Regions from separate parts of the Ensifer sp. 2TAB8 genome, predicted to be linked through region 1. Evidence: predicted binding sites of a transcription regulator. Region 1 holds the regulator's gene; each other region holds the start of a gene.

Region 1 (5,885 bases):
GCCAGGAGCTTCTCGGCGCGGATTTCCTTCAGGAGATCGGCCGAGGGACCCTTCACCTTGATGCCCAGCATCAGGCCATCGCCGCGGATGTCCTCAATGACATCCGGGAAGCGGTCCTTCAGCGAGGCAAGGCCCTGGCGGAACACGAGCGCGACATCCCGCACATGGCCGAGGAAACCGTCCGCGAGGATGACGTCGAGCACGGCGTTGCCGACGGCCATGGCCAACGGGTTGCCGCCATAGGTGGAGCCATGCGTGCCAGCCACCATGCCGGCAGCCGCTTCTTCCGTCGCAAGGCAAGCGCCGAGCGGGAAACCGCCGCCGATGCCCTTGGCCACGGCCATGATATCCGGGCGGATACCCCACCATTCATGGGCGAACAGCTTGCCGGTACGGCCGACGCCGGTCTGAACCTCGTCAAGGATCAGGAGCAGGCCGAACTCGTCGCAGAGCGCGCGCAATTCCTGCATGAACTCCTTGGTCGCCGGACGGATGCCGCCCTCGCCCTGGATCGGTTCGATCAGGATCGCAGCGGTCTCCTCGGTGATCGCATTCTTGACGGCTGCGATGTCACCAAACGGAACCTGGTAGAACCCCGGCGCCTTCGGCCCGAAACCTTCGATGTATTTCTGTTGGCCGCCGGCGGCGATCGTCGCGATCGTGCGGCCGTGGAAGGCACCCTCGAAGGTGATGACGTGAAACTTCTCGGGCTGCCCCTTGGCGAAGTGATAGCGCCGCGCCGTCTTGATCGCGCATTCCAGCGCTTCCGCACCGGAATTGGTGAAGAAGACCCGATCGGCAAAGGTGACGGCCGCCAGGCGACGCCCAAGGCTTTCCTGGCCAGGAACCTCGTACAGGTTGGAAAGGTGCCAGACCTTCTCGGCCTGCGCCTTCAGTGCCTCGACGAGGTGCGGATGCGCATGACCAAGCGAGTTCACGGCAACGCCGGCAGCGAAGTCGAGGTAGCGCGAGCCATCTTCGGCAATCAGCCAGACGCCCTCTCCTCGCTCGAAACGCAACGGCGCGCGCATGTAGGTGTCATAAAGCGGCGTGGTTGCAGTCATGCGAGGCTCTCCTTACTCCAGTCGACATCGATCCCGCGGCTTCGTGCGACCCGATAAAAATCAAAAATGCCGCCTTGCGGCGGCGCAGGCACTATTCCCATTTCGCACTGCAATGTCAACAAAACCAAGCCTTGCAGCGCGATGACAAGGCCCGTTTCCCTGCGGCGAAAAAATCAGTCGGAAGGGCTTGCAAAAATGCAACGCTGATCGAGCAAGTTGGGGAAAACTACGAATTCGATTCGGCTCGATTCCCCGGACTCTTGCCACGGAGTCCGACGGTCAGTACGTTAACATTCAATTACTAGACGCATGCGGCGGACCTAGTCACCAAAAGAGTTATCGCGTTTGCAACCTCGGGGTTCAGCCGGGGTGCGGTGAGGGATTCTGCCATCCCCAACGCTGAGAACGGAGAGTGCAGAGATGAACTGGACTGACGAGCGGGTGGAGAAACTGAAGAAGCTTTGGTCCGAGGGCCTGAGCGCTAGCCAGATCGCGGCACAGCTCGGCGGTGTCAGCCGTAACGCTGTCATCGGCAAGGTTCATCGCCTGAGCCTCCCGGGACGCGCCAAGGCTGGCGGCAGCACCACCGCTGCGGCCCGTCCGAAGCGGCCGACCTCGGCCCCGCGCGCACCGAACTACGCCGCGCGCGTTGCGACCCGCACCGTTGCCCGTCCGTCCGGCGCCACGGTTCTCAAGGAAGAGATCGAAGTCGATCTCGTGGCCGAGCAGGATTTCAGCATCAGCACCGACGTGGTCGTGCCGATGTCGCGCCGCCTCGAGCTGACCCAGCTCACCGAGCGCACCTGCAAGTGGCCGATCGGCGACCCGCTGAAGGAAGAGTTTCACTTCTGCGGCAATGACTCGCCGGAGTCCTCGCCCTATTGCAGCTTCCATGCACGGCTTGCTTACCAGCCCTCGGCCGAGCGTCGACGGATGCGCTAAGGCGCCGCACGGGAACAAAAGGAAAAGGGGCCGATCGGCCCCTTTTTTATTGGCTTCAATTTGCCATTCTCAGCTTTCGAGCGAGTATCCGGCGCCGCGGACCGTGCGAATGACGTCGGGCATGGTCGAGAAGTTCAACGCCTTGCGCAGGCGGCCGACATGGACGTCGACGGTACGCTCATCGACATAGATGTCATGGCCCCAGACGCCGTCCAGGAGCTGCGAGCGCGAGAAGACGCGGCCCGGAGAGGACATCAGGAACTCCAGCAGGCGGAACTCCGTCGGCCCCAGGCGAACTTCGCGGCTACGGCGATGAACGCGATGGGTTTCCCGGTCGAGCTCGATATCGCCGCAGCGCAGCAACGTCGAGAGCACTTCAGGCTTCGCCCGGCGCAGCATCGCCTTGACGCGAGCCATCAGCTCCGGCGTCGAGAACGGCTTGACCACATAGTCGTCTGCCCCGGTCGCTAGACCACGAACGCGCTCGCTCTCTTCGCCGCGCGCCGTCAGCATGATGATCGGCAGTCGCTCCGTTTCCGGGCGTTGGCGCAGCCGACGGCACAGCTCGATGCCGGAGACGCCAGGCAGCATCCAGTCGAGGATGAGGAGATCGGGCAGACGTTCCTGAAGCCGGATCTCTGCCTCGTCACCCCTGAGGATCGTATCGACGTCGAAGCCTTCCGCTTCCAGATTGTAACGCAGCAGGACGCTCAGCGCCTCTTCGTCCTCGACCACGGCGATTTTTGGCAACATCAGGTAACCACTCCTTACCGTGAGCGCCGTGCGGGTCCAGTGGACCGACCGGCGCTCAGACACTCTAAATCTGGAGCACAACCGCCGTTTTCAAAGGCGGTGCGAAAGCCGCGTGCTTCAGATACAGGAATTCGGGGCCGCGACCGAAGCCGCGACCGGATGATATTCATGGGGCATGCATTGCGAACGCGCGTTCGGCGCTAGAAGGGATGGGGAAGAGTATATGTAACTCCCCTCGTCCCGCTCTAACCTAGTCGTTGACCGAGCCCAACGTCGACGTGTTGTCATCCTTCGGACGCTCGCCTTCCGYCTGGGCACCCGTAGCCATGTAGTAGATCGTCTCGGCGATGTTGGTCGCGTGGTCACCGATACGCTCGATGTTCTTGGCGCAGAACAGAAGATGTGTGCAGGGCGTGATGTTGCGCGGATCTTCCATCATGTAGGTCAGCAATTCGCGGAACAGCGAGGTGTAGATCGCATCGATCTCCTCGTCGCGCTCACGGATGCTGTTGGCCTTTTCCGGCGAGCGCGAGGCATACACGTCGAGCACTTCCTTGAGCTGCACCAGCGCGAGCTCGGCGAGGTGCTCGAGACCGCGGGCGAGCTTGCGCGGGATGCCGGAACCGGCAACCGCGATCACGCGCTTGGCGGTGTTCTTGCCGAGGTCGCCGACACGCTCCAGATCGGAGGCGATGCGGATCGACCCCATGATCTCGCGAAGGTCGGCGGCGACCGGCTGGCGCTTGGCGATCGTGACGATCGCCTTCTCGCCGATCTGGCGCTCGGCATCGTCGAGGACGGTGTCGTCCGAGATCACCTTCTGCGCGAGAGCCAGGTCGGAATTGACCAGGGCGCGAACGGATTCGGCGACCATCTGCTCTGCGAGACCGCCCATCTCCGAGATGCGGCGCGTCAGGTACTTCAGTTCTTCGTCATAGGCGGACATGATATGCATGGACATGATCGTCGATCCTTACAGGCGCTTTCCAGTTACTGTTGCAGCCTTATGCGGCCTCAGCCGAAGCGGCCCATGATGTAATCCTGGGTGCGCTGGTCATCCGGATTGGTGAACATCTTGTCGGTGTCGTTCTCCTCGACGAGATTGCCGAGGTGGAACATGGCGGTGCGCTGCGAAACGCGGGCGGCCTGCTGCATCGAGTGGGTCACGATGACGATCGTGAAGTTCGTGCGCAGTTCGTGAATGAGTTCTTCGACCTTGGCGGTCGCGATCGGGTCAAGCGCCGAGCAGGGCTCGTCCATCAGGATGACTTCGGGGCTGACGGCGACGGCACGGGCGATGCAGAGGCGCTGCTGCTGACCACCGGAAAGCCCGGTGCCGGGCTCCTGCAGGCGGTCCTTGACCTCGTTCCACAGACCGGCCTTCTGCAGGCTAGTCTCGACGATCTCGTCGAAATCCGCCTTGGTGCGGGCAAGTCCATGGATACGCGGACCGTAGGCCACGTTGTCGTAGATCGACTTCGGGAACGGGTTCGGCTTTTGGAAGACCATGCCGACGCGAGCGCGCAGTTCAACGACGTCGATGGTCGGATCGTAGATGTCGTCCTCATCGAGCGTGATCCTGCCGGTGACGCGGCAGTTCTCGATGGTGTCGTTCATGCGGTTCAGCGTGCGCAGGAAGGTCGACTTGCCGCAACCGGACGGGCCGATCAGCGCCGTCACCGTGTTTTCCCGGATGTTGAGGTTGACGTCGAAAAGCGCGCGCTTCTCGCCGTAATAGACCGACACATCCTTGCCGATCATCTTGTAGGGCACAGTGTTCATTTTCTGATCCAAGGCCTTCTCGACGGCTGCTTCTGACATGATGTTCATAGTAATTACCTCACTACCAACGGCGCTCAAAGCGACGTCGCAACAGAATGGCGCCAAGGTTCATGACGACGAGGAAGATGAGAAGGATGATGATCGCGCCAGAGGTGCGCTCGACGAAGGCGCGTTCCGCCTCGTTGGCCCACATGTAGATCTGCACCGGCAGCGCGGTCGACGGTTCCATCGGCGAACCGGGGAAATCGACCACGAAGGCGACCATGCCGATCAGGAGCAGCGGCGCGGTTTCGCCAAGCGCATGGGCGAGACCGATGATGGTGCCGGTCAGAATGCCCGGCATTGCCAGCGGCAGCACGTGGTGGAAGATGGTCTGCATCTTCGAGGCACCGAGGCCGAGTGCCGCCGAGCGGATCGACGGGGGAACCGCCTTCAAGGCCGCGCGGGTGGCGATGATGATCGTCGGCAGGGTCATCAGCGTCAGCACGAAACCGCCGACGACAGCTGCCGAGCGCGGCATGCCGGCAAAGTTGATGAAGACGGCGAGGCCCAGCAGACCGTAGACGATCGACGGAACTGCCGCGAGGTTGTTGATGTTAACCTCGATCAGGTCGGTAAGCCGGTTCTTCGGCGCGAACTCTTCGAGATAGATCGAGGCGGCGACGCCGATCGGCAGCGACAGCACGAGCACGATCAGCATCATGTAGAACGAGCCGAGGGCAGCAACGCCGACGCCTGCCGCTTCAGGACGGCTGGAGGCACCGAAGGTGAAGATGCCGGTGTTGAAGCTCTTCTTCAGGATGCCGGCGCTTGCAAGCTCGTTCATCCAGGTGACCTGCTGGTCCTTGACCTTGCGCTTGCTCTCGTCGACCTTGAGGTCGATCTGACCCTTGTTGGCGGAGTCGATATTGGCTTCAGCCAGGAGCGTGACCGGAACGGTCTTGCCGATGATGGATGGATCAGCCACGACCATATCGCGCAGCAGCGTACGGGAGCTCGCAGAGACCATGTCGGTCGCCTGCTTGACGAGCGGACGCTTGGTCGCGTCGATGCCGAGCTGCTTGACGAGCGCGTCGCGCACCAGCAGCGGATAGTTGGCAGTCATCAGAACCTTGCTGTCGGTCGTGCGTTCGCCGTTGGGGTCGATGACCTTTTCCGTGAACTCGATCGGCAGCGTGATCGTCGTCTGCTGGAATGCGGTGTAGCCGTTGGAAATGACGGTCCACAGCAGCAGCGCCAGGAAAAAGAGGCCGGTGCTGATTGCGGCGATGCCGTAGGCACGGAACCGGCGTTCGGCGGCATAGCGACGCTTGATGCCGATATCGCGCTTGGCGGATGCGGGAC
Region 2 (5,885 bases), on a different contig from region 1:
GCTCGTGACGCTGGCGCTGATCGACGGCAATCTGCGCCGCGAACTCACCGGAAGCATGGCCGAGCGAGCGCCGAACTTCTTCTTCGTCGATATCCAGGGTAGCGAGATCGAAGGTTTCCGCTCGGTGCTGAACCAGGCGATCCCGAAGGGCAAGGTCATCGAGGTACCGATGCTGCGCGGCCGGATCGTCGCCTTCAACGGCGAGGACGTGAACAGTCGCAACGTGCCGCCTGGCGGCCAATGGGTGCTGCGCGGTGACCGCGGCATCACCTATGCCAAGAACAAGCCGGAGAACTCGACGCTTTCCGAAGGCACGTGGTGGCCGGCCGACTATAGTGGCGAGCCGCTCGTCTCGTTCTCGGCAGAAGAGGCGGGTGAGCTCGGCCTGAAGATCGGCGACACCGTGACCGTCAACGTGCTTGGCCGAAACATCACCGCCAAGATCGCCAATTTCCGCAACGTCGAGTGGGAATCGCTTTCGATCAACTTCGTCATGGTGTTTTCGCCGAACACCTTTGCCGGTGCGCCGCATGCGTGGCTGGCGACGGTCATCGATCCGGCAGCGACGCCGGAAGAAGAGGCGGCGGTGCTGAAAGCCGTCACCAATGCCTATCCGACGATCACCAGTGTGCGTGTGAAGGATGCTCTCGACATCGTGAACGGCCTGCTTGGGCAGTTGGCAACCGCCATCCGGGCTGCGGCCGCGGTGGCGCTCGTTGCGTCCGTCCTGGTGCTTGCCGGTGCGCTTGCCGCCGGCAACCGGGCCCGTGTTCACGACGCCGTCGTGCTCAAAACGCTGGGTGCGACGCGCGCGACGCTCATTCGGGCGTTCAGCTACGAATATGCCATTCTCGGCCTCGCAACCGCGGTTTTCGCGCTGTTCGCCGGTGGCGTTGCCGCCTGGTTCGTGGTCAGCCGTATCATGAAGCTGCCGTCAAGTTTCCTGCCGGACGTCGCCATCCTGACGGTCGTCGGGGCACTGGTGATGACCGTCGGCATCGGTCTTGCCGGCACGTGGCGTATTCTCGGACAGAAGGCGGCGCCGGTGCTGCGGGAGCTCTGAGGCGGTCAAGTTAACCGTAAATCCCTGTCGCCCTTGCCGGAAACGGCCGGATGCGTTCGAATCCAGGGGGTGCGGGTCTTGTACGGAAAAGGTTTCGGCATCATATTTATCCACAGGCATGCTGGAGCTCCGCAGCGGCGCCTGGGCGTGGAAGCTTGCCTTCCAAAGCGAGACCGTTCGCCGCCCGACACCGTAACTTCCACCGGAGCTTAAATGAGGAAACAATGGCTGATCTGAGAAACTACCAAACCCGAATGTCGCCCGCCGGCGCTCAGGCGGGTGCCGTGATCGATGAGGGCCTTCGCGCGTATATGCTGAAGGTCTACAACCTGATGGCTTTTGGCCTCGCGATCACTGGCGTGGCAGCTTACGGAACCTATGCGCTTGCCGCCTCCAATCCGGCATTCGCCCAGCTCATCTACGCTTCGCCCCTGAAGTGGGTCGTGATGCTGGCGCCGCTGGCGATGGTCTTCTTCATGAGCTTCCGCATTAACTCGATGAGCGTCTCCGCAGCGCAGACGACGTTCTGGATCTACGCGGCCTTGATGGGCCTGTCCCTGTCGTCGATCTTCCTGGTCTTCACCGGCCAGAGCATCGTGCAGACGTTCTTCGTAACGGCCGCTTCGTTCGGCGCTCTGTCGCTTTACGGCTACACGACCAAGAAGGACCTGTCCGGCTTCGGCACGTTCCTGATCATGGGCCTCTTCGGCCTGATCATCGCGTCGATCGTCAACATCTTCCTTGCTTCGTCGGCCCTCGGCTTTGCGATCTCCGTGATCGGTGTTCTGGTCTTCGCTGGCCTCACCGCCTACGACACGCAGAAGATCAAGGAAATGTACTACGAAGCCGATGACAGCACCGTTGCCGGCCGCAAGGCGATCATGGGCGCGCTGACGCTCTACCTCGACTTCATCAACCTGTTCATGTTCCTGCTCCAGTTCATGGGCAACCGGAACAACTAAGGTTGGAACGAATGACGGAAAAGGCGGCCTCGGCCGCCTTTTTTGTTGCCGGAGAAATGTTGATCGCGTCCGGGCTCCGTGGGAGTGAAGGACACCGAAACCTCGAGCTACAGTCTACCGCTATGTCCCTGAGCCTGCGTGACGCCACCTTGGCCGACCTTCCCGTCATCACCGCGATCTATCGCGAATCCGTGTTGAATGGCGTCGCGACCTACGAGATCAACCCGCCTTCCGAAACGGAGATGCGGGCGCGGTTCGAGACGATCATCGGCAATGGATATCCCTACATGGTTGCCGTCGACGATGGCGGAACGATCGTCGGCTATGCCTATGCTTCCGGTTTTCGCACGCGCACGGCCTATCGCTTCCTGGTCGAGGATTCCATCTATCTGGCGCCGGAAGCGCGCGGCAAGGGAGCCGGCAAGGCGTTGCTCGCCGAACTGATCCGGCGTTGCACGGAGCTTGGCTTTCGGCAGATGGTGGCGGTGATCGGCGGCGCCCATCCGGCTTCGATCGCGGTGCACCGCTCCCTCGGCTTCGAATATCAGGGCACGATGAATGCGACCGGTTTCAAGCATGGCCGCTGGCTCGATACGGCGATCATGCAGCTTGCACTCGGAGAGGGGCAGACGAGCGATCCGCCGGAAGACGTCTATCCGGACACGCTCTATCAGTGATCGTCGAACGTTCGGCGGACGCTCGACATGCGCCGCTTGTGGTCAGCCGTCCCGGGACAGATCAACCCGCTGCGCCGGAGACATCGCCGCGCATCTCACCGCAACGTCGGTGTGAAACAGGCCTCAGGTTTCCACCAGCTTCAGAACCTTGTCGAACACTTTGAGCACCTGGGCGAGCTCGTGCCCGCGCTTCAGGATCGTGCCGTGAATGTTCAGCACGCTGTAAGCACCCTGCTTCGCCGCCAGTTTCGGGTTCTTCTCGATCCGGTAGAGCGGCATTTCGCCCGAACGCTTGAACACCGAGAAAACCGCCCGGTCCCTCAGGTGATCGATGGCGTAGTCCCGCCATTCGCCTTCGCCGACCATGCGACCGTAGACCCAGAGGATCTGGTCCAATTCGCGACGATGGAAAGTGATGGGGGGAGGGTTCTTGGCGTTCTTGTATTCGTGAAGATCGACGACCACTTCGGAAGTGGTCTCGCGCTGATGGCGCGCCTCGCCTTGCGGCAAATCCGGCTCATCGGTCATCGGCAATCCGGCCTTCTGTTGTGACAGAACGATAACAGTGTGCCTGACATGAGCCGAAAAGCAAGCCGGAAGCCGTTGGACGATGAGGGCATTTCTTACGTCTGCCCCAATTCAGTCAAATCGCCGCCCCAATTCACCGCAAAACTCGCGGGCGCTGACGGACAGAGTCGTTGCCACCGTATGTCCGGTCAGGTCGTCATGCTGCGGGAGTTCACCGAACGCAGCCATGGCCGGTTCGGTCCGGTAACTTCGAACCCTCAGCCCCAGCCCCTCGATGCTGCCGGGCCGAACCACCCCTTGCGCGCCTCGCCGGGCTATAACTTGCCCTGCGGGCCGGCGAGCACGGCCGTTGCGCCGACGATCGCGCCCGGCGTTTCCTTGTCCTTCATCGTCTGCAGGAGAACGGCACAGCCGCTGTTGCCGGACCGTTCGGTCAGGACTGTCGCGGGGAGCGTGAAGCTTGCCGGCGTTCCGTCCCACATGCCGATCGTCTGGATGTCACGCACGGCATGCCAATAGGGGACTTCCTTGCCGCTGTTCTCGCCCTTCTCCATCTTGACGATTTTCGCACGGTCGAAATAGACGACGACGACGTTTGCCTTGCCGATGCCGCTGCCAATGTTGATCTGGATCTCCTCGCCCTGGATCTTTGCCTCGACGGGAACGGCAAGTCCCTTGCCTTCCGCCTTCATGGTTTCCAGTCGGGTCTTGATCGCCTCGAGGTTGCCGCCGTTGAGATGATCACGGCCGTTGAGGATCGCCTGGGGCGTATAGACGCCGTTGCGGCCAAGCATCCGGGCATAGGCGTATTGCCGCTCGGTATTTTCCTTGGAGGCGAGCGTGTCGGCCCAGCCGAGATAATTCCAGTAGTCGACGTGATAGGCGAGCGCCACGACATCGCCGTCATCGACCAGTGCCTTCAGCGCGGCGTCGGCTGGCGGGCAGGAGGAACAGCCCTGGCTGGTGAACAATTCCACGACGCCCTTGATCACCTGTCCGTCCTGCGCCCCGGCCGGTGCACCGGTGGCTGCGAACAGCCCGAAAGCCAGTGCAAGAGGACGAATGAAAGAACGGTCTGCGGATGTCATGGCGTCACTTCGTTGGGGCCGTCGGCCTACTCCTTATGGGGGAGTTCTTTACATACGCCGGCCACGCATCAACGGGAAGTCACGTTGGAGTGAGGTGGCGGGTGAGCACGACCTTGTGTTGGACGCGCCGGCATTGGGCGCCCAAAGAAAGAGCCGGGGCGCCTTTCGGCGTCCCGGCTCCAATGTCTTACCGCATGCTTCCTTCAATCATAGCCGACTAAAGGCGTTGCGCGGCGCGTAGACGACCCCGGCCGATCAGGCGGCGAGGTCCCGCAGAACGGTCTGCAGGATGCCGCCGTTGTTGACGTAGGTCACTTCGTCCAGCGTATCGATACGGCAGATCAGCGGAATTTCCTTCACGCTGCCGTCGCCGTAGGTGACCTTGGCGACGCGCTTTTCGCGCGGCTGGACATTGGCGAGGTTGTCGATGGTGACGACTTCATCGCCCTTGAGGCCCAGCGATTCCCAGGTCGTGCCCTCTTCGAAGACGAAGGGGATGACGCCCATGCCGACGAGGTTCGAGCGGTGGATACGCTCGAAGGACTGTGCGACGACAGCCTTGACGCCCAGCAGGTTGGTGCCCTTCGCAGCCCAGTCGCGCGACGAACCGTTGCCGTATTCGACACCGGCGAAGATGACGAGCGGAACGCCCTCTTCCTTGTACTGCATGGCGGCGTCGTAGATCGACATCTCTTCCTTCGACGGATAGTGGATGGTGTAGCCACCTTCCTTGCCGTTCGGGCCGAGCATGTGGTTGCGGATGCGGATGTTGGCAAACGTGCCGCGCATCATCACTTCATGGTTGCCACGGCGCGTGCCGTACTGGTTGAAGTCGGCAACGCCGACGCCATGACCGATAAGGTAGGCACCAGCCGGCGAAGCCGCCTTGATCGAACCCGCCGGCGAGATGTGGTCGGTCGTGATCTTGTCACCGAAGAGACCGAGGACGCGGGCGCCCTTGATGTCGGAGATGCCAGAGCCGGACTTGCCCATGCCGACGAAGTAGGGCGGGTTCTGAACGTAGGTCGACGCATCGTCCCAGGCATAGGTCTGGCCCGGAGGAACCTGAACGGCCTGCCAGTTTTCGTCGCCCTTGAAGACGTCCGCGTACTTGGTCGCATAGAGCTCGCGGGTGACGTACTTGAAGATGAACTCCTGGATTTCCTTCGAGGTCGGCCAGATGTCCTTGAGGAAGACGGGCTTGCCGTCCTTGTCCTCGCCGATCGGCTCCTTGGTCAGGTCCTTCTGGACGGAACCTGCAAGCGCGTAGGCGACGACGAGCGGCGGCGAAGCGAGGTAGTTCGCCTGGACGTCCGGCGAGATGCGGCCTTCGAAGTTGCGGTTGCCCGAAAGAACGCCGGCGGCGATCAGGCCCTTGTCGTTGATCGTCTTCGAGATCGGGCCCGGCAGCGGGCCGGAGTTGCCAATGCAGGTCGTGCAGCCGAAGCCGACAAGGTTGAAGCCGAGCGCGTCGAGGTCCTTCTGCAGGCCGGACTTGGCGAGGTATTCGCCGACGACCTGCGATCCCGGTGCAAGCGAGGTCTTGACCCACGGCTTGGACTTCAGG
Region 3 (5,885 bases), on a different contig from region 1:
AGGCACCGGCCGTATCCATCGCCGTCACGCCGGAGAGATCGAACTGCGTGACGCCATCGCTCTTGCGGGCGAGGCCATCGAGCTTCTTTGCCATCGCTTCCGCGGTTTCGTGCCGCCAGGTGCCCGTGAAGACATAGCTTTGCCCACTGGTACTTTCGGCCAGTTCGACATCGGCGGTAAGCTTGCGGGCGGATTGCGTCACGTGGTTTCGGTTTTCCTGATTTGCGATCGCATAATCCTTTAAATCGAAATCGACCTAACGACAGAATTATGCAGCAGACCTAAAGTGTTACAGCGACCTTTATGCGTCTCAACGCGCGGCGCCGTAAAGATTCGTAAATGCTTGCACCGTCATAACGGCTCGCACCGTAGCTGTCACCCGCACGTTGGGCCGGCGGCGATGCCGGACCCTCAGATTGCTCGCCGGAGACGTTTTCATGTCACTTTCCCTCGATGCTTCAGTGGAACATTTCCCGATCGCAGGCACCTTCACGATCTCGCGTGGCTCCAAGACGACGGCAAGCGTCGTCACCTGCCGAATCAGCGACGGCACCCACACCGGCGCCGGCGAGTGCGTGCCCTATGGACGCTATGGCGAAACGATCGAATCGGTACTTTCCGAGATTGCCGCCATACGCCCGCATATTGAGGCGGGCCTCAGCCGCGTCGAGTTACAGCGCCAGATGAAGCCGGGTGCCGCCCGCAACGCCGTCGATTGCGCACTATGGGATCTCGAGGCCAAGCAGAAAAACAAGGCCGTTCATATACTTGCAGGCATTCCCTCGCCTCAGGAATTGACCACCGCCTACACATTGTCGCTTGCCGAACCGGATGCAATGCGCGAGCAGGCCGCAAAATACGCCCACCGTGCCCTGCTCAAGATCAAGGTCGGCACGCCGGACGATGCCGCGCGTATCCGCGCCGTACGGGCCGGCGCGCCGAAGAGCCGCATCATTCTAGATGCCAATGAAGGCTGGACGCCGGAAACGCTTGCCTATCATTTTGCGATCTGCGCGGAGGAGCGCATCGACCTGATCGAGCAGCCGCTCCCTGCCGGGTGCGACGAGGCACTGGCGACGATAGCCCGGCCCGTCCCCATCTGCGCGGATGAAAGCGTGCACGCGACCGGCGACCTTGCCGCCCTCGTCGGCCGCTACGATGCCGTCAACATCAAACTCGACAAGACCGGCGGTCTCACCGAGGCGCTGCGAATGCGCGATCAGGCGACCGCACTTGGCCTGAAGATCATGGTCGGTTGCATGGTCGGCAGCTCGCTGGCGATGGCGCCGGCAATCCTTGTCGCCCAGGGCGCCGATTTCGTCGACCTCGACGGGCCGCTGTTGCTCGCCGAAGATCGCACGCCGGGCCTACGTTACGAGGCGTCGCTGGTCTTCCCGCCGGAACCGCGTCTCTGGGGCTGAAGGTACCAGGCGGCGACCGCGAAGCAGCAGCCGGCAAAGGCAACGACCGACATCGAGTAGAAGCCCTTTACACCGTACCAGGCATAGAAATAGCCGGACAGGAACGTGAAGATCGCGGTGAAGATGCCGGTATAGAAGAAATAGAGCCCCTGGGCGGACGCCTCCTGCGACTCCACCACCCGCTCCACCAGCTTGTGCTGCATGCCCGTGTGCATGATCGCATAGGTGAAGGCATGGAAGCACTGGAGGATGAAGTAGCCGCTGAAGCCGAGATCCATCGGGAAGATGATCCAGCGCACCACGGCGAGAAAGCAGCCGGACAGGATCATCACCCAGACGCTGAAACGACGGCTGATCGCCTTGGCGAAGATGAACATCGTCACCTCAGCCGCCACGCCCGCACTCCAGAGCAGGCCGATTTCGGTACCGCTATAGCCGATGTGCTGCCAATAGATCGCCGAGAAAGCGAAGAGCATCGCATGGCTGGCGTTCACCAGCGTCACACCGATCAACAGCAGTTGCAGGTCGAGCTGTCGCAGCGACTTCGGCGGCGGCTCGGTGAGCGCGGTGATCGGTGACGGCCGGCGGGGCTTGCCGACCCGGGGTGCCCCATACGCCATGGCGATGGTCAGCCCGAACCCGATCGCCATGGCCGGTAGCACCATGTCGCTGCCGAAGATACCGACCATCCAGCCGCCGATCATCGTCGCTCCGATGAACGCAACCGAGCCCCAGAGCCGCATATGGGCATAATCGAAACCCCAGCGGCGCACGCCCGATAGCGCAATCGCCTCGACGATCGGCACATAGGGCGAATAGACGGCCGATTGCAGTGTGTAGATGACCAGCACCGGCCAGAAGTCGCGGAAGTAGAAGAGCACCAGGGCGGTCGCCAGCGACAGGCACCCGGACCAGATCAGCACGATCGCACGCTCGCCGAGACGGTCGGCAATGACGCCCGCGATCGGCGCGGTGATGACGCGCACGAACATCGGCAGCGCCAGCACGACGCCGATCTCGAAGTCGGTCATCGAGAGCGTGCTGAGCCACATCGGAAAATACGGCATCGCGAAGCCGTTGACGATTAGCGGCGCGCAGAAGAGCAAGGCGATGCGAAGCGCGAAATGGCGCGGCGGAGGGCCCACATATGCGGGCGCTGAGGAGGGAATCATCGGCTGACCTGGATGGCTGTACGTGATCTCTAGCACAGCCCGGGCATGGCTCGCCATAACCTAGTTTTCGCGACAGGACCGGCCTGCCGCCTCTGGGGTCAGGCGGCGCGCTGGATCAGCAATTGCGCAAGCAGCTTGTCGGCTTCGCCCGACGCTTCGCCCTCGAGGGCACCGCCGCGCATCTGGTGCCAGGTGATGAGCTCCATCGTGCCATCGTGGTGCTCGGCAATCGCGGTACAGCTTTCCACCCAATCGCCGGTGTTGATGTAGCGGATATCGCCGATGTTCTCGATGACGGCATGGTGGATGTGTCCGCAGATCACGCCCTGCGCGTCGTAGCGACGAGCCTCGTCGGCAACCACCTTCTGGAACTCGCCGATGAAGTTCACCGCATGCTTCACCTGGAGCTTGGCCCAGGAGGAGAACGACCAATAGGGCATGCCGAGACGCCGGCGGATGGCGGCCAGGCCGATATTGATGGCGATCGCCGTGTCATAGGCCCAGTCGCCGAGATAGGCCAGCACACGGGCATTGCGCACCACCACATCGAACTCGTCGCCGTGCAGGATGAGATACTTGCGGCCGTCGGCGCCGGCGTGGAGATAGCGCTGCGCCACCTCGATGCCGCCGAAGTGCACGCCGGGAAAATCGCGCAGGAACTCGTCGTGATTGCCGGGGATATAGACGATGCGCGTACCCTTGCGCGCCTTGCGCAGCAATTTCTGGACGACGTCGTTGCAGTTCTGCGGCCAGTACCAGCTGCGCTTCAGTCGCCACCCGTCGACGATATCGCCGACAAGCACGATCGTTTCGGCTTCGTGGTACCGCAGGAAATCAAGCAGGTAGTCCGTCTTGGCGGCCTTGGAGCCGAGATGGACGTCGGAGATGAACAACGTCCTGAGCTTTCGTACGGAGTTGTCTTGCTGCGCCGCCGTCATGCCAGCCTCGTCTCTAGTTACGCTTCCTGCCTCCGTGAAAACCAGACTCGTGTTTCAGGAAGATGACATGAGCGCCTTGCTGCCTGTCGGGCTCCCGAAATCAGCACGGCAAACTGTACCTCGCTCCGAATTCATGCCAAAAGGCACGACCACGAATGAGGAATGTGAGAGCATGAACACGGGCGACAAAACGAAATCCCAAACAGGTCCGGCCAGCGGCGACATCGACCAGCAGGCCCTATTCTTCCACCGTTACCCTCGCCCGGGAAAGCTCGAAATCCAGCCCACCAAGCCGCTCGGCAACCAGCGTGACCTGGCGCTTGCCTATTCGCCAGGCGTTGCCGCGCCTTGCATCGCCATCCGCGACAACCCGGAGACGGCTGCGGATTTCACCGCCCGTGCCAACCTGGTTGCCGTGATCTCCAACGGCACAGCCGTGCTCGGCCTCGGCAATATCGGCCCGCTGGCCTCCAAGCCGGTCATGGAAGGCAAGGCGGTTCTGTTCAAGAAGTTCGCCGGCATCGACGTCTTCGACATCGAGATCGACGCCTCGAGCATCGACCGCATGGTCGACGTGATCTCGGCACTGGAGCCGACTTTCGGCGGCATCAACCTCGAGGACATCAAGGCGCCCGAGTGCTTCGAAGTCGAGCGGCGCCTGCGCGAGAAGATGCAGATCCCGGTCTTCCATGACGACCAGCACGGAACCGCCATCATCGTCGCCGCCGCCATCCTCAACGGTCTGGAACTCGCCGGCAAGGACATCGCCAAGGCGAAGATCGTCACCTCCGGCGCTGGTGCGGCAGCACTTGCCTGTCTCAACCTGCTCGTGACGCTCGGCGCCAAGCGCGAGAACATCTGGGTCCACGACCTCGAAGGCCTCGTCTACAAGGGGCGCGAAGTGTTGATGGACGAGTGGAAGTCCATCTATGCGCAGGACAGCAGCAACCGCGTTCTCGCCGACAGCATCGGCGGCGCAGACGTCTTCCTCGGCCTGTCCGCCGCAGGCGTGCTGAAGCCGGAACTGCTGGTGCAGATGGCCGAAAAGCCGCTGATCATGGCGCTTGCCAACCCGACGCCGGAGATCATGCCGGAAGCCGCCCGTGCCGCCCGCCCGGACGCGATGATCTGCACCGGCCGCTCGGACTTTCCGAACCAGGTCAACAACGTTCTCTGCTTTCCGCACATCTTCCGCGGAGCGCTCGACTGCGGCGCAAGCACGATCAACGAAGAAATGAAGATGGCGGCGGTCCGCGCCATTGCCGGCCTCGCCCGCGAGGAGCCGTCCGACGTTGCCGCCCGCGCCTATTCCGGCGAGACCCCGGTCTTCGGCCCGGACTACCTCATCCCCTCGCCCTTCGACCAACGCCTCATCCTGCGCATCGCGCCGGCCGTCGCCAAGGCAGCTGAGGAAAGCGGTGTCGCCACCCGTCCGATCCAGGACTATGACGCCTATCTCGACAAGCTGAACCGCTTCGTCTTCCGTTCGGGCTTCATCATGAAGCCGGTGTTCGCGGCTGCCAAGAACGCCCAGAAGAACCGGGTGATCTTTGCCGAAGGCGAAGACGAGCGCGTGCTGCGCGCCGCCCAGGTGCTGCTCGAAGAGGGTACTGCCCGCCCGATCCTGATCGGCCGTCCGCAGATCATCGAGACCCGCCTGCGCCGCTACGGCCTGCGCATCCGTCCCGATGTCGATTTCGAAGTGGTCAACCCCGAAGGCGACCCGCGCTACCGCGACTATGTCGAGGACTACTTCGCCCTTGTCGGCCGTCTCGGCGTCATCCCGGAAGCCGCCCGCACCATCGTGCGCACCAACACGACGGTCATCGGCGCACTTGCCGTCAAGCGCGGCGAAGCCGATGCGCTGATCTGCGGCGTCGAAGGCCGCTATTCCAGGCACATGCGCGACGTTTCGCAGATCATCGGCAAGCGTGAAGGCGTGCTCGACTTCTCGGCCCTCAGCCTGCTGATCTCCCAGCGCGGCGCCACCTTCTTCACCGACACCTATGTGAGCTACTGCCCGAGCGCCGAGGAGATCGCGCAGACGACGGTCATGGCCGCACAGGAAATCCGCCGCTTCGGCATCACGCCGCGTGCGGCCCTCGTCTCGCACTCGAACTTCGGTTCGCGCGATTCGGAAAGCGCCACCAAGATGCGCAAGGCGCTTCAGCTGGTGCGGGAACTGGCGCCCGATCTCGAAGTCGACGGCGAAATGCACGGCGATGCTGCGATCTCGGAAGCGCTGCGCCATCGCGTCATGCCGGACAGCAGCCTGTCGGGCGAAGCCAACCTCCTGGTCTTCCCCAATCTCGATGCCGCCAACATCACGCTCGGCGTCGTCAAAACCATGACCG
Region 4 (5,885 bases), on a different contig from region 1:
GCCAGCCCATGGAAACGTTCCGTGTTGCCGCCGTTGATGTAGCGCATTGTCGCCGGGTCGGCCTCGATGACGGTTCCGAAAGGTGCAAAGGCGTCGCGCGTCAGCGGTTCGATCTTAAGTCGGCGCGACATCAGGCATGAACCTCGTGCATCAGTGCGCTTGCGAGATCCAGTTCGATGGTCCCCCTGGTGAGTGAGGGCGCGTATCGAACGGTTTTGTCAGGCATTTTCGTCTCCAGGAAGCATCGACTGCAGCCGCAGGCGGGCGATTTTCTCCACCTGCGCGCAAGCGGTTTCAAATTCCTCTTCGGGCGAATTGTCAATGCGGCTTTCGAAGGCGGCGAGAATCTGCCCCTTGGTCAGCCCCTTCACAGCGATGATGAAGGGAAAGCCGAATTTCTTCGTGTAGGCATCGTTCAGCGCCGTGAAGCGCTGATGCTCCTCGGGCGTCAGCCGGTCGAGACCGGCAGACGCTTGCTCCGCCGTCGAGTCCGCCGTCAGCTTGCCCGCGATCGCCAGCTTGCCGGCAAGATCGGGATGGGCGCGCAAGACCTGTAGCTTCTCGCGCGGCAATGCCGCACGAAAAGCCTGGCAGAGTGCCGAATGCACGTTGCCCGCCATCAGGCCCGCCGTCGTGGCGCGATCGAAGGCGCGTTCGGCCACCCAGGGTGAATGCTCGAACACGCCGCCGAAACGGGCGACGAAGGCGTCGCGGTCGGACATCAGAGCGCCCCTTCCGGCTTGTGGTGCTGGTACCAGTGGTTGGCGATATCGATGCGCCGGGGCACCCAGACCTTGTCATGCGACATGACGTAATCGATGAAGCGGGCGAGCGCGGCCGCACGACCCGGGCGCCCGACGAGCCTGCAGTGCAGGCCGATGTTCATCATCTTGGCGTCGCCCTGGCGGCCTTCCTCGTAAAGCACGTCGAATGTGTCCTTCAGGTAGCTGAAGAACTGGTCGCCGCTGTTGAAGCCCTGCGGCGTTGCGAAGCGCATGTCGTTGGCGTCAAGCGTGTAGGGGATGATCAGGTGCGGTTTGTCGGCCGGCAGGCCGGGCACCCAATAGGGCAGTTCGTCGGCATAGCTGTCGCAGGAATAGAGGAAACCGCCCTCTTCCAGCACCAGCTTCAGCGTATTGGACGAAGGCTTGCCTTGGTAGATGCCGAGCGGCCGCTCGCCGGTGAGTTCCGTGTGCAGGCGGACGACCTCGCGGATATGCTCGCGTTCGACCTCTTCGGGGAAATCCTTGTATTCGAGCCAGCGCAGGCCGTGGCTGGCAATCTCCCAGCCGGCTTCCTTCATGGCCGCAACCGCTTCCGGATTGCGCGCCATCGCCTGCGTCACGCCGTAGACAGTCAGGGGCACGTTGCGGCTCGTGAACATGCGCCACAGCCGCCAGAAACCGGAGCGCGCGCCGTACTCGTAGATCGATTCCATGTTGAGGTTACGCTGGCCATGCCAGGGCTGCGCGCCGACGATCTCGGATAGCAGACATTCGGAAGCCGGATCGCCATCGAGAATGCAGCTTTCGCCACCCTCCTCGTAATTCAGCACGAACTGCACGGCAATGCGCGCGTCGCCCGGCCAGTTTGCCTTCGGCGGATTGCGGCCATAGCCAACGAGATCGCGCGGATACTTAGTCTCAGACATCAAATCACCCTTCGATTTTTCCCGAACGGTATCACCGCCGACCGGATTGTCGATACCGAAATGACGCTAGGTGAGGCAGCGATATCGTCCGGAGCCGAGCTGAAACTATCTGAAAAGCTCGACTCGAGCCCAGGTTGAGCGTTTATCTGAAACGACGTCCAATAGAATCAAGCGGCCTTGCCGAGATGAAATCCTACATCCAAACGCTTCGCGAAAAAATCGGCACCAGCCTTCTCCTTTGTCCGTCGGTGGCCGCCGCCATTCTTGATTCCGATGGCCAGATCCTGCTGCAGGAGAAATCAGGCGGCGAAGGCTGGAGCCTGCCCGCGGGCGCGATCGAGCCGGGCGAAACGCCAGCGGAGGCAGTGATCCGGGAGGTGATGGAAGAAACGGGCTATCCGGTTTTTGTCGAAGCCATCCTGGGGGTATTCGGTGGGAAGGAGTTTCGACACACCTACCCGAACGGCGATCAGGTTGAATATGTGGTGACCCTGTTCCGCTGCCGCATTATCGGCTCCCAAACCGCGATAATCGACGAAGAAACAAATTCATTGCGCTATTTCTCGCAAGCGAACATGCCCCCGCTGGGTTTGCCTTATCCAAAAGCGCTTTTGTTTTAAGCGAACTCCACCGCCGACAAATCTAACGCTGCGCCATCAATGCCGCGACAATGAGCGGTAAGGGTCGCATCGATCCCGAACCGAGCGAGGGATCGGCGACCATGCGTTTGGCGCGCTCGGCGCGGGCGTTCGTGGAGATCTTGCCGAGCGGATGCTGCGAGTGCACACGCAAGGGCGCGCCGGTCTCCTGCTCGACGAAGAGGGCAAGGCTGCCGACGGAAAGCGGCGTCGCGAGGCACGGCTCCAACAGCTCGCGCAGGGGTGGCTCGACCTGGCGCATCGCGTCGGACGCCAACGGGCCGGTCAGCATCATGTGGAAGCGATATTCGTCCATCACATGAGGATCGCCCCAGCGATGGAGATTGGAAAACTGCGGTGCGGTCAGCCGATCCGGGTCGGAACGCTCGATCTCGTCCTCGCTGAGCGGCGCGCGAAAGGCATCGAATTCCTGAACGACGTTGGCCGCCAACAGATGCATCGCGGTGCTCGGCACCTGCGGCATCAGGCCGAAGCACCGGCCGATGCGTGCGACCTCCAGGCGATCGATTTCAAACGGCGTCTGCGCGCCGGCAAAATGCATCAGCGCCTTCAGCAGCTGTGATTCCGTCATCTCCGGGTGCAGACGAAACGGCGACATCATCACCGCGTGGAAACCGAAGCGGCGCGGCACCGCCGTGTGGTAGGCGATGTCGGCGGAGCTCAGGCCTGTGACCGAAGGCAATTCCGTCGGCTCGCCGGAATAGACGTTGCGCCCAAGCCAGCTTGCGGCGACCACGGAAAGCGGGTCGGCCATCGGCGGCGTAAAACAAATGGCGTAGCGCATGGCTGGCTCCAGCTATCCCTTACGGCATGAGGAAAAGTATCTGCGGATTCCTCATCCCGCCCAATGAGTTCGATCACCCTCATGATCTTCGATGCCCCGACGCGGGATCATCGTGATCTGTTGGCCGCGTCTTAGGTGATTTGCGTGACAGATTGACGAAGTGGACGGGGCAAAACCGCGCGAGTGCGCCGGTTTGCGCCAGATTTTCGGAACCATCCAGCCAACCAGCCGTTCCCTCTTCGGTAACAATCAAGGATGGAGAAGAAGCGTGAGCTATCACAACGCAAACCTGCAGGACGCCCGTATCAAGGAAACCCATGACCTGATTGCGAGCGACAAGGTTGAAGGCACGAAGGTTTATGGCTCCGACAAAAAGCACATCGGCTCGATCGAGCGCGTGATCATCGAAAAGCGCAGCGGTCGGGTGGCCTATGCCGTGCTCGGTTTCGGCGGCTTTCTCGGCCTTGGCGAAGACCACTATCCGCTGCCCTGGGCAAAGCTGACCTATGACGAGAACCTTGGCGGCTACCGCACCGACGTGACGCGCGATCAGGTCGATCGTGCACCGAAATATCGCGGCAACGAGGAATACGACTGGAACGAAGAAAACGGCCGCCGCGTCTACGACTATTACGGCGTGCCGCCCTACTGGATGTAAGGTCGGACTTGCGATTGTCCGAGCATTCAAGGCTCCGCCAGCGGCGGGGCCTTTCCTGTGTCCAGTCCTAGAGGTGTTTCTCTCGAAGCGCCGCGATGTGATTCCGGCAAAGGAAAGAATCGGGGATATCGATCGTCGGAACGCCGGTGATCCCGTCGATGACGAAACGCGCCAAACGATGCGCGATGCCGAAGCTCACCTTGAAGCCGCCGGTCAGCACGGAGATGTTCGAATGATCAGGATGCCGCCCGACCGTGGGCTCACGCCCGGCCGATTTCGGCCTGAGCCCGGCCCAACGCTCCACCACCTGGGCGTCTGCCAGACGCGGCGCCAATAGGGTTGCGCGCCGCAGCAGATCGTCGAGCTGTTCGTCCGTGGATAGCGGATGGGCAAAGCTGTTCTCACTGGTGCTGCCGATCGCCACATGGCCGTCGTCATGGGCGATGACATAGACGCCATCGGTGAAGATAACCGGCAGGTCCGGATCAACGGCCGCCTTCAGGAGCGCTGCCTGGCCCTYGACCGCCGTGCCGCTCGTCGCTTTCAGCGGACCCGACACGGCATCAATCAGCGGGAAGCTGCCGATGCCGGCAGCGATGATGCAATGGTCGAAGCTGAGCCGGCTGCCATCGTCGCGCTCGACCTGGCCATGCGCCGGCAGGATGCTGCGAACGCCTGCACTTTCGTCGATCTGAACGTTCTTCAACTGCGACAGCGCGGCGCGCAGGGCCGTCAAAGTGCGGCGCGGCGACACTCGCGCGGCGAGCGTATCGAAAACGACGCCATGCGCCGTTGCCTCTTCGGCGGGCCAGCCCTCCGGTCCGGTTTCCTGGACATGCCAGAAGAATTGCCGCTCGCCGGCGCGCCATTGCTGTTGCGCATCCTGCTCGTGCCGTAGAGCAATGTCACGCAGATGTGGCTTGGCAAGCGGCATCAGTCGCCCGGTGCGCCGATAACCGGTCGACAATCCCGTCTGGGCTTCGAGCTGTGCAACCTCTTCTTCGAGCGACACCAGTGCATCGAACTGGAACTGTTTCTTTTCATTCCAGCGATCGGGCATATGCGGCATGAGCGCGCCCAGCAGGCCGCCGCTGGCGCCGGCGCCGATTGACCGCGGCTCGACGAGCCGCACCTTCATGCCCTTGCGCGCGGCGCAAAGGGCGGCCCACAGCCCCATGACGCCGCCGCCGATGACCAAAAGTTCGCTCATCGATTGACCTTCTCCGGCCGGCGGACTATCGCCTTTGCCATGACAGGACCAGCAGACCCGATCGACCCGCCAGCGCACCAAAACCTTGATTGGCACGAGGGCGATATGCCCTATTCCCGGGAGTTTGGCGATCACTTTTATTGCCGCACCGACGGGCGGCTGGAATGCGGCCACGTGTTCCTTTCAGGCAATGGCCTGCCGGAACGCTGGGTCGGCGCAGGCACCTTCCGCATCGGCGAACTGGGCTTCGGCACCGGCCTTAATTTCTGCGAAACCTGGCGCCAATGGAAAATCACCGCAGGGGCAGGCGACCGTCTGCACTTCGTCTCGTTCGAGCGTTTCCCGATGGCCGCTGACGAAATTTCGCGCGCGCTCAGCCACTGGCCGGAGATCGACACGGAACGCCGGGCCCTGGTCGCGCGCTGGCCGGCAGAGCCCAACGGTGACGTCCATATCGATTTCGGCGACGGCGTCAGCCTCACGGTCGTCTGCGGCCCCGCCCTGGATGGGGTTGTCCGCGCTCAGTCGTTCGATGCCTGGTATCTCGACGGCTTCGCGCCCTCGCGCAATCCCGACATGTGGTCGGAAGAACTGATGCGGCTCGTGTTCGAAAAGACCCTCCCCGGCGGAGGCTTTGCGACCTACGCCGCCGCCGGTTTCGTCCGGCGCAATCTCCAGGCGGCCGGCTTCGTCGTCGAGAAACGCAAGGGTTTTGCCGGCAAGCGCGAGATGCTGCGGGGTGAGCGCTCCTAGCGACGCCTTCCCGATGGCGGCATGTCTTGAACGGTTGCGCCATCGGTCCGCAAAATTGCGTCAGTGGAAGCTGATTTACTCCACCAGAGAACTGAACTGTCGCAAATGGCGGGCCATCGCCATCGGGAATCTGCGACACACAACCATCGGCAACGCGGTGGGTCCTTCAT

Evidence for each region. The regulator PhoB, encoded in region 1, activates phosphate uptake and scavenging genes when phosphate is short. The targets are predictions, from matches to a motif close to TGTCATNNANCTGTCAT.
Region 2: AB4Z53_RS08490 (DUF2794 domain-containing protein) is a predicted target of PhoB. The motif match lies at 3,251-3,267, and genes of this name have one in related genera.
Region 3: AB4Z53_RS13835 (UDP-2,3-diacylglucosamine diphosphatase) is a predicted target of PhoB. The motif match lies at 3,583-3,599, and genes of this name have one in related genera.
Region 4: AB4Z53_RS21840 (DUF1045 domain-containing protein) is a predicted target of PhoB. The motif match lies at 3,239-3,255, and genes of this name have one in related genera.

Annotation. Positions count from the first base shown of each region.
Region 1 covers NZ_JBFRGB010000001.1:626,082-631,966, forward strand. The annotation lists gene AB4Z53_RS03080 (aspartate aminotransferase family protein) at 1-1,064, opposite strand, end outside; gene AB4Z53_RS03085 (GcrA family cell cycle regulator) at 1,485-2,006, shown strand; gene phoB (phosphate regulon transcriptional regulator PhoB) at 2,076-2,759, opposite strand; gene phoU (phosphate signaling complex protein PhoU) at 3,010-3,723, opposite strand; gene pstB (phosphate ABC transporter ATP-binding protein PstB) at 3,774-4,589, opposite strand; gene pstA (phosphate ABC transporter permease PstA) at 4,603-5,885, opposite strand, start outside.
Region 2 covers NZ_JBFRGB010000003.1:99,400-105,284, forward strand. The annotation lists gene AB4Z53_RS08475 (ABC transporter permease) at 1-1,063, shown strand, start outside; gene AB4Z53_RS08480 (Bax inhibitor-1/YccA family protein) at 1,288-2,025, shown strand; gene AB4Z53_RS08485 (GNAT family N-acetyltransferase) at 2,148-2,702, shown strand; gene AB4Z53_RS08490 (DUF2794 domain-containing protein) at 2,826-3,230, opposite strand; gene AB4Z53_RS08495 (DUF1223 domain-containing protein) at 3,545-4,318, opposite strand; gene acnA (aconitate hydratase AcnA) at 4,574-5,885, opposite strand, start outside.
Region 3 covers NZ_JBFRGB010000007.1:17,708-23,592, reverse strand. The annotation lists gene AB4Z53_RS13850 (ABC transporter permease) at 1-202, opposite strand, end outside; gene dgcA (N-acetyl-D-Glu racemase DgcA) at 438-1,421, shown strand; gene AB4Z53_RS13840 (MFS transporter) at 1,373-2,593, opposite strand; gene AB4Z53_RS13835 (UDP-2,3-diacylglucosamine diphosphatase) at 2,692-3,531, opposite strand; gene AB4Z53_RS13830 (NADP-dependent malic enzyme) at 3,704-5,885, shown strand, end outside.
Region 4 covers NZ_JBFRGB010000014.1:16,387-22,271, reverse strand. The annotation lists gene AB4Z53_RS21860 (ureidoglycolate lyase) at 1-131, opposite strand, end outside; gene uraD (2-oxo-4-hydroxy-4-carboxy-5-ureidoimidazoline decarboxylase) at 219-722, opposite strand; gene puuE (allantoinase PuuE) at 722-1,651, opposite strand; gene AB4Z53_RS21845 (NUDIX domain-containing protein) at 1,837-2,271, shown strand; gene AB4Z53_RS21840 (DUF1045 domain-containing protein) at 2,294-3,094, opposite strand; gene AB4Z53_RS21835 (PRC-barrel domain-containing protein) at 3,363-3,752, shown strand; gene AB4Z53_RS21830 (NAD(P)/FAD-dependent oxidoreductase) at 3,820-4,962, opposite strand; gene mnmD (tRNA (5-methylaminomethyl-2-thiouridine)(34)-methyltransferase MnmD) at 5,002-5,715, shown strand; gene AB4Z53_RS21820 (trimethylamine methyltransferase family protein) at 5,884-5,885, shown strand, end outside.